Regions from separate parts of the Streptomyces sp. NPDC048277 genome, predicted to be linked through region 2. Evidence: riboswitches for the same ligand, from Rfam matches in the RefSeq annotation. Region 2 holds a riboswitch; the other holds the start of a gene.
What was found. Region 2 has a riboswitch for glycine ahead of gcvT (glycine cleavage system aminomethyltransferase GcvT). Riboswitches for the same ligand answer to the same signal wherever they lie in the genome.
Positions count from the first base shown of each region.

Region 1: linked by a shared signal. The riboswitch ahead of gcvP (aminomethyl-transferring glycine dehydrogenase) and the one ahead of gcvT (glycine cleavage system aminomethyltransferase GcvT) in region 2 are both predicted to bind glycine.

Region 1 covers NZ_JBEZLQ010000021.1:9,635-13,033, reverse strand. Annotated here, with positions in the region: gene gcvP (aminomethyl-transferring glycine dehydrogenase) at 1-1,798, opposite strand, end outside; glycine riboswitch at 1,973-2,066, opposite strand; gene AB0D85_RS36025 (PRC-barrel domain-containing protein) at 2,181-2,561, shown strand; gene AB0D85_RS36020 (DNA polymerase IV) at 2,647-3,399, opposite strand, start outside.
Region 2 covers NZ_JBEZLQ010000039.1:55,560-58,958, reverse strand. Annotated here, with positions in the region: gene AB0D85_RS47880 (enhanced serine sensitivity protein SseB) at 1-47, opposite strand, end outside; gene AB0D85_RS47875 (AAA family ATPase) at 124-804, opposite strand; glycine riboswitch at 967-1,061, shown strand; gene gcvT (glycine cleavage system aminomethyltransferase GcvT) at 1,224-2,342, shown strand; gene gcvH (glycine cleavage system protein GcvH) at 2,441-2,818, shown strand; gene glyA (serine hydroxymethyltransferase) at 2,857-3,399, shown strand, end outside.

The DNA.
Region 1 (3,399 bases), on a different contig from region 2:
GGCAGACGGTCCGCTGCGCGTCGCCGTTGGCCCGGTGGTAGGCGCGTACGGCGAGCAGCCCCGCCAGTTCGCCCTGCGAGCCGGCGTTGGGCTGGAGCGACACCTTGTCGTAGCCGGTGACCTCGGCGAGCCGCTCCTCCAGCTCGCGGATGAGGGTCAGATAGCCCTGCGCCTGCTCGGCGGGCGCGAAGGGGTGCAGCTGGCCGAACTCGGACCAGGTGACCGGCTCCATCTCGGTGGTCGCGTTGAGCTTCATGGTGCAGGAGCCGAGCGGGATCATGCCCCGGTCCAGCGCGTAGTCCCGGTCCGCGAGCCTGCGCAGGTAGCGGAGCATCGCGGTCTCGGAACGGTGGTCGTGGAAGACGGGGTGGCCCAGGAAGCCGTCGGCGCGCAGCAGCGCCTCGGGCAGGGTGTCCTCGGCGGCCGCGTCCAGCGCCTCGACGTCGCCCTCGACCCCGAACGCCGTCCACACGGCGCCGAGCTGAGCGCGGGTGGTGGTCTCGTCGCAGGCCATGGAGACGTGGTCGGCGTCGACGAGCCGCAGGTTGACCCCGCCCTGCCGGGCGGCGGCGACGATCTCGGCGGCCTTGCCGGGCACGCGCGCGGTGAGGGTGTCGAAGTAGGCGCCGTGCACGATCCCGACCCCGCCGGCCTTCAGCCCGGCGGCGAGGATCGTGGCGTACCGGTGGGTGCGCCGCGCGATGGCCCTGAGCCCGTCGGGCCCGTGGTAGACGGCGTACATGCCGGCCATCACGGCGAGCAGCACCTGCGCGGTGCAGATGTTGCTGGTGGCCTTCTCGCGGCGGATGTGCTGCTCACGGGTCTGCAGGGCCAGCCGGTAGGCCCTGTGCCCGTCGGCGTCCACGGACACGCCCACGAGCCGCCCGGGCAGGCTGCGGGCGAACTTCTCGCGGACCGCCATGTAACCGGCGTGCGGCCCGCCGAAGCCCATCGGCACGCCGAACCGCTGGGTCGTGCCGACGGCGATGTCGGCGCCGAGTTCACCCGGCGAGGTCAGCAGGGTCAGCGCGAGCAGATCGGCGGCGACGGTGACGAGCGCGCCCAGCTCGTGCGCCTGCTCGACGATCGGCCTGATGTCGCGTACGGCACCGGAGGCGCCGGGGTACTGGACGAGCACGCCGTTGATCTCACGCGCGGCGAGCTCCGCCGGAATGCCGTCGCCGAGGTCGGCGACGACGACCTCCACGCCCGTCGGCTCGGCCCGGGTCCGGATGACGGCGACGGTCTGCGGCAGCGCGTCCGCGTCGATGACGAAGACGCCGTTCTTGTTCTTGCCCATGCGCAGCGACAGGGCCATGGCCTCGGCGGCGGCCGTGCCCTCGTCGAGCAGCGAGGCACCGGAGGTGGGCAGCCCGGTGAGGTCGGCGACCATGGTCTGGAAGTTCAGCAGGGCCTCGAGGCGCCCCTGGGAGATCTCCGGCTGGTACGGGGTGTAGGCCGTGTACCAGGCGGGGTTCTCCATGACGTTGCGCAGGATGACGGGCGGGGTGAAGGTCCCGTAGTACCCGAGGCCGATCATCGAGTCGAGCACCTGGTTGCGATCGGCGAGCGACCGCAGCTCGGCCAGCACCTCGGCCTCGGTACGCGCGCCCGGCAGCTCCAGGGAGTCGGCGTTCTTGATCACGTCCGGCACGGCGGCGGCGGTCAGCTCGTCCAGCGAGCCGTACCCGACCTGGGCGAGCATCTTCGCCCGGGCCTCGTCATCGGGCCCGATGTGACGCTGCTCGAACGGAATCCCCTGTTCGAGTTCGGAAAGCGAAGGGCGGTGGGCGGTCATTGCGGAGGCCTCCTGGTCTGAACGCGACCTTCGAGGGGCACCCGGCATGGGTACCCCGACGGCCTCCCCCTCTGTCATCTCAACCTGAGAGTTTCACCGGACGCCCGTGGGCTCCGGCTTTCACCGTCGGTGAGGGCGGACGCCGTCGACATCCGCCCTGCTTTCCAGAGTGACCTCGTCCGTGCGGTACGTGGGCCTGAGAGATTCCGGGGAGGATTTGCTCCTTCGGCGCCTCCGGTTGTCCGGAGGACTCTCCCGCACGGGGTCAGCAGCCGTCTGCCAGCCTACCAGCGAGGGCAACGCACGGGCCTTCGAGTGGCCGCCTCCTTGAATGTGCTCTTTTGTAGTGCTTACGGATGAGTTGCGACCAAGTGGAGGGCCCGTGCAGACCGACATCGATCCGCGCAACCTGATCGGCCGCAAGGCGTTCGACCGCAACGGCACGAAGATCGGCACGATCGACGAGGTGTACCTCGACGACGCGACCGGTGTGCCGGAGTGGGCGGCCATACGCACCGGCCTGTTCTCCCGGGACGCCTTCGTGCCCCTGGAGCCCAGCGAACTGGTCGAGGGCACCCTCCAGGTCCCCTTCGACCGCGCCCTGATCAAAGACGCCCCCGACTTCGGCGTGGGCCGCCATCTGTCCCCGGAGCAGGAGCTCCAGCTCTACCACCACTACGGCCTGGACACGACCGCACCACCCCCGCACCACCCGGACCACGACTTCGGCAAACTGGCGGGAACGGAGGACGCGGGGGCGTGAGCGCCGAAGGTGGGTGCGCTGCTGTCGGTCGCCTGCGGGCCGGTGGGGGCTGGTCGCGCAGTTCCCCGCGCCCCTGACGGGGCGCTCACCGCACCCCCTGTCCTCCCGGCACCAGTGGCAAAGGGTCCGTCGGCTCCAGCCCAGGGTCATCGACCCGGAAAGTCCGTACCCTCCCCGGCTCCGAGGACCCCGGCGTCTCGAAGCGCACCGTCACCCTCCCCAGTCCACTCCCCTGCACCCATCCGTGTCCGTACTCCGCGTGCCGTACGTCGTGCCCTGCCGGCCATCGCCGCTCGGCCACCGCCTCCTGCTCGGCGACCGGCTCGGGCACGGCCTCCGCCGCCAGGACGTCCACCCCCTCCCCGGCCGCCGCCTGCGCGAACAGATCCTCCTGCGTGTAGTCGGCCAGCCCCGACACCCCCACCCCCAGCAACCGCACACCCCCCGTCGTGTCCACCGAGTCCAGCAACCGCGCAGCCGCCTCCCGCACCACGGCCGGATCGTCGGTGGGCCCCCGGAGCGTCTCCGACCGGGTGAGCGTCGAGAAGTCGTACCGCCGCACCTTCAGCACGATGGTCCGCCCCGACAGCCCGGCCCCCCGCAGCCGCCGTACACACCGGTCGGCCAGCCGCTGCACTTCCAGCCCCACCCGCAGCCGGTCATGGATGTCCACGTCGTACGTGTCCTCGACGGACACCGACTTGGTCTCCCGCTCGGCCACCACGGGCCGCTCGTCGTGCGCCAGGGCCATCGCGTACAGCGCGTGCCCGTGCGCCTTCCCCAGCAGCCGTACGAGCTCGTCCTCCCCCGCCTCGGCGATCTCCTCGACCGTGCTGAT
Region 2 (3,399 bases):
TGCGCCTGTGCCGGGAAGTCCGCGGGAATGTCCGCCGGGAAGTCCATCTGCCTACCGCCTGCTGGAAACCGCTGCTGAGGTTGAAAAGGCTAGCGGGTGACACCGACAAAACCAGCAGCCGATTCAGCACTCGAAGGCGATCCGGTGCAGCACGTCCGCCGCGTCCCGGTCGAGGAGCACCGCCGAGCCGACGCCCTCGGGCAGGTCCCCCCGCTCCGCCGAGCGCAGCAGCCGGCCCGCGGACCGGCGGTGGCGCAGGAAGGCGTACCGGGAGACGCCCCGGCCGCGCTCGCGCTGGCCGTCCAGTGCCGCGCCCGGTGTGACGTCCAGGAGGAGCAGGTGCAGGGTGCCGTCGCGGCGGCGGGCCTCGCGGGCCAGCCAGTCGCGCACCCAGGCCTGCGTACCGCAGTCGTGCACGACCACGCCCTCGCCGGTGCGCAGGGCGCGGCGCAGTCCGGCGTAGTGGGCGAGGCGGACCAGCGGGCGGTAGAGGGCGTACGGCAGGAAGCGGGCCAGGCGGGCGTCCCAGCGGTCGCGGGTGTCCTGGGAGTCGATCCGTATGCCCTGGACGGTGCGGTGCATCAGGGTGGACTTGCCGCTGCCGGGCAGCCCGGTGACCACGACCAGGTCACGGGGGCCGAAGAGCAGGCCGTGCGGGCTGCGGCCCGCGCGGTCGCGCAGGTCGCGGACGACCCTTGCCGGGAGCTCGCCGCACCGCTCGCGGGCCGGGGCCGTCGGCTGCTCGGGCAGGGCGATGCCTGTCGTCGTCGCGTACGTCGTCGCGTATGCCGTGGTCCTTGTCACCGTGATCGTCCTCTCCGGGGGTTCAGGAAAGGTTCTCCCCGCTTAATGTAAAGAGAAGGTAATGCACGGTGTCTCGCGGTTCGGTTCGCTTCCCGCCACAGCCCTGTCACAAAGGTCCGCCGGGCATGCAATGATGTGCGCGCCAACTGCATACCGGCCGTTTGAATCCGCGCGGGAGAGTCCCCGGTCTTCACCGGGGCGCCGAAGGAGCAAGTCCCTCCCTTGAATCTCTCAGGCCCCGTTACCGCGCGGGCGAGGCACATCTGAAAAGCGGGCCGCTGTGTCAGTGGCTCCACCCAAGGTGCAAGCCGTGATCACTCCCGTGGTCAGGGCGAACCTCTCAGGTTCCGATGACAGATGGGGAGGAACGACCTCGCCCGTTCTGTCATGCCCTCTGGGCCCTTGGGAGACGACCGACCGTGAGCAGTAACGAACCCCGCCGGACCGCGCTCGATGCCCTGCATCGCTCGCTCGGCGCGACCATGACCGACTTCGCCGGCTGGGACATGCCCCTGCGCTACGGCTCCGAGCGTGACGAGCATGTCGCCGTGCGGACCAGGGCCGGGCTCTTCGACCTCTCCCACATGGGCGAGATCACCGTGACCGGCCCGCAGGCGGCCGGCCTGCTGAACCACGCCCTGGTGGGGAACATCGCCTCCGTCGGCGTGGGCCGCGCCCGCTACACCATGATCTGCCGGACCGACGGCGGCATCCTGGACGACCTGATCGTCTACCGGCTGGCGGAGACGGAGTACCTGGTCGTCGCCAACGCCTCCAACGCCCAGGTGGTCCTCGACGCGCTCGTCGAGCGGTCCGCCGGCTTCGACGCCGAGGTGCGGGACGACCGGGACGCGTACGCGCTGATCGCCGTCCAGGGCCCCGAGTCGCCCGGGATCCTGAAGTCGCTGACCGACGCCGACCTGGACGGCCTGAAGTACTACGCCGGACTGCCCGGCACCGTCGCCGACGTCCCGGCGCTGATCGCGCGCACCGGCTACACCGGCGAGGACGGCTTCGAACTGTTCGTGAAGCCGGAGCACGCGGTGGAGCTGTGGCAGGCGCTGACCGAGGCGGGATCCCCGGTCGGTCTGGTGCCCTGCGGCCTGTCCTGCCGGGACACCCTGCGCCTGGAGGCGGGCATGCCGCTGTACGGGCACGAGCTCAGCACCGGGCTGACCCCCTTCGACGCCGGGCTCGGCCGGGTGGTGAAGTTCGAGAAGGAGGGCGACTTCGTGGGGCGCGAGGCGCTCGCCGAGGCGGCCGCCCGCTCCGCGAAGAACCCCCCGCGCGTGCTCGTCGGCCTGGTCGCCGAGGGCCGTCGCATCCCGCGCGCCGGGTACCCGGTGGTCGCCGCCGGCGCGGTGATCGGCGAGGTCACCTCCGGAGCGCCCTCCCCCACCCTCGGCAGGCCGATCGCCATGGCGTACGTCGACGCGGCGCACGCGGCGCCGGGCACGGCGGGCGTCGGCGTGGACATCCGGGGCAGCCACGAGCCGTACGAGGTCGTGGCGCTGCCCTTCTACAAGCGCCAGAAGTAGCCGCTGGGCGTGACCCGGCGCACATCACCGCTGGTCACGCACGTTTCCAGCAGTACCCCCTGCACCAGCACTCCCCCGAGTACAGGAGAATTCAGGCCATGAGCAACCCCCAGCAGCTGCGTTTCAGCAAGGAGCACGAGTGGCTGTCGGCCGCCGAGGACGGCGTGGCGACGGTCGGCATCACGGAGCACGCGGCCAACGCGCTCGGTGACGTCGTCTTCGTCCAGCTCCCGGCGGTCGGCGACACGGTGACCGCGGGCGAGTCCTGCGGCGAGCTGGAGTCGACCAAGTCCGTGTCCGACCTGTACGCGCCGGTCACCGGTGAGATCACCGCGGTCAACGAGGACGTCGTCGAGGACCCGTCCCTGGTGAACTCGGCCCCCTTCGAGGGCGGCTGGCTGTTCAGGGTGCGCGTCACGGACGAGCCGGGCGACCTGCTCTCCGCCGACGAGTACACCGCCTTCACCGCCGGCTGAGAGCCGCCGCGGACCCCGGCCTAGGAGTCGTACAACAGATGTCCGTTCTGAACACGCCCCTGCACGAGCTCGACCCCGAGGTAGCCGCCGCGGTCGACGCCGAGCTGGAGCGCCAGCAGTCCACCCTGGAGATGATCGCCTCGGAGAACTTCGCTCCGGTCGCGGTCATGGAGGCGCAGGGCTCGGTCCTCACCAACAAGTACGCCGAGGGCTACCCGGGCCGCCGCTACTACGGCGGCTGCGAGCACGTCGACGTCACCGAACAGATCGCCATCGACCGGGTGAAGGAGCTGTTCGGCGCCGAGTACGCCAACGTGCAGCCGCACTCGGGGGCCTCCGCCAACCAGGCGGCCCTGTTCGCGCTGGCCCAGCCCGGCGACACCATCCTGGGTCTGGACCTCGCCCACGGCGGCCACCTGACCCACGGCATGCGCCTGAACTTCTCCGGCAAGCAGTTCGACGTCGTCGCCTACCACGTCGACGACTCCGGCCTGGTCGACATGGCCGAGGTGGAGCGGCTCGCCAAGGAGCACCGGCCGAAGGTGATCATCGCGGGCTGGTCGGCGTACCCGCGCCAGCTC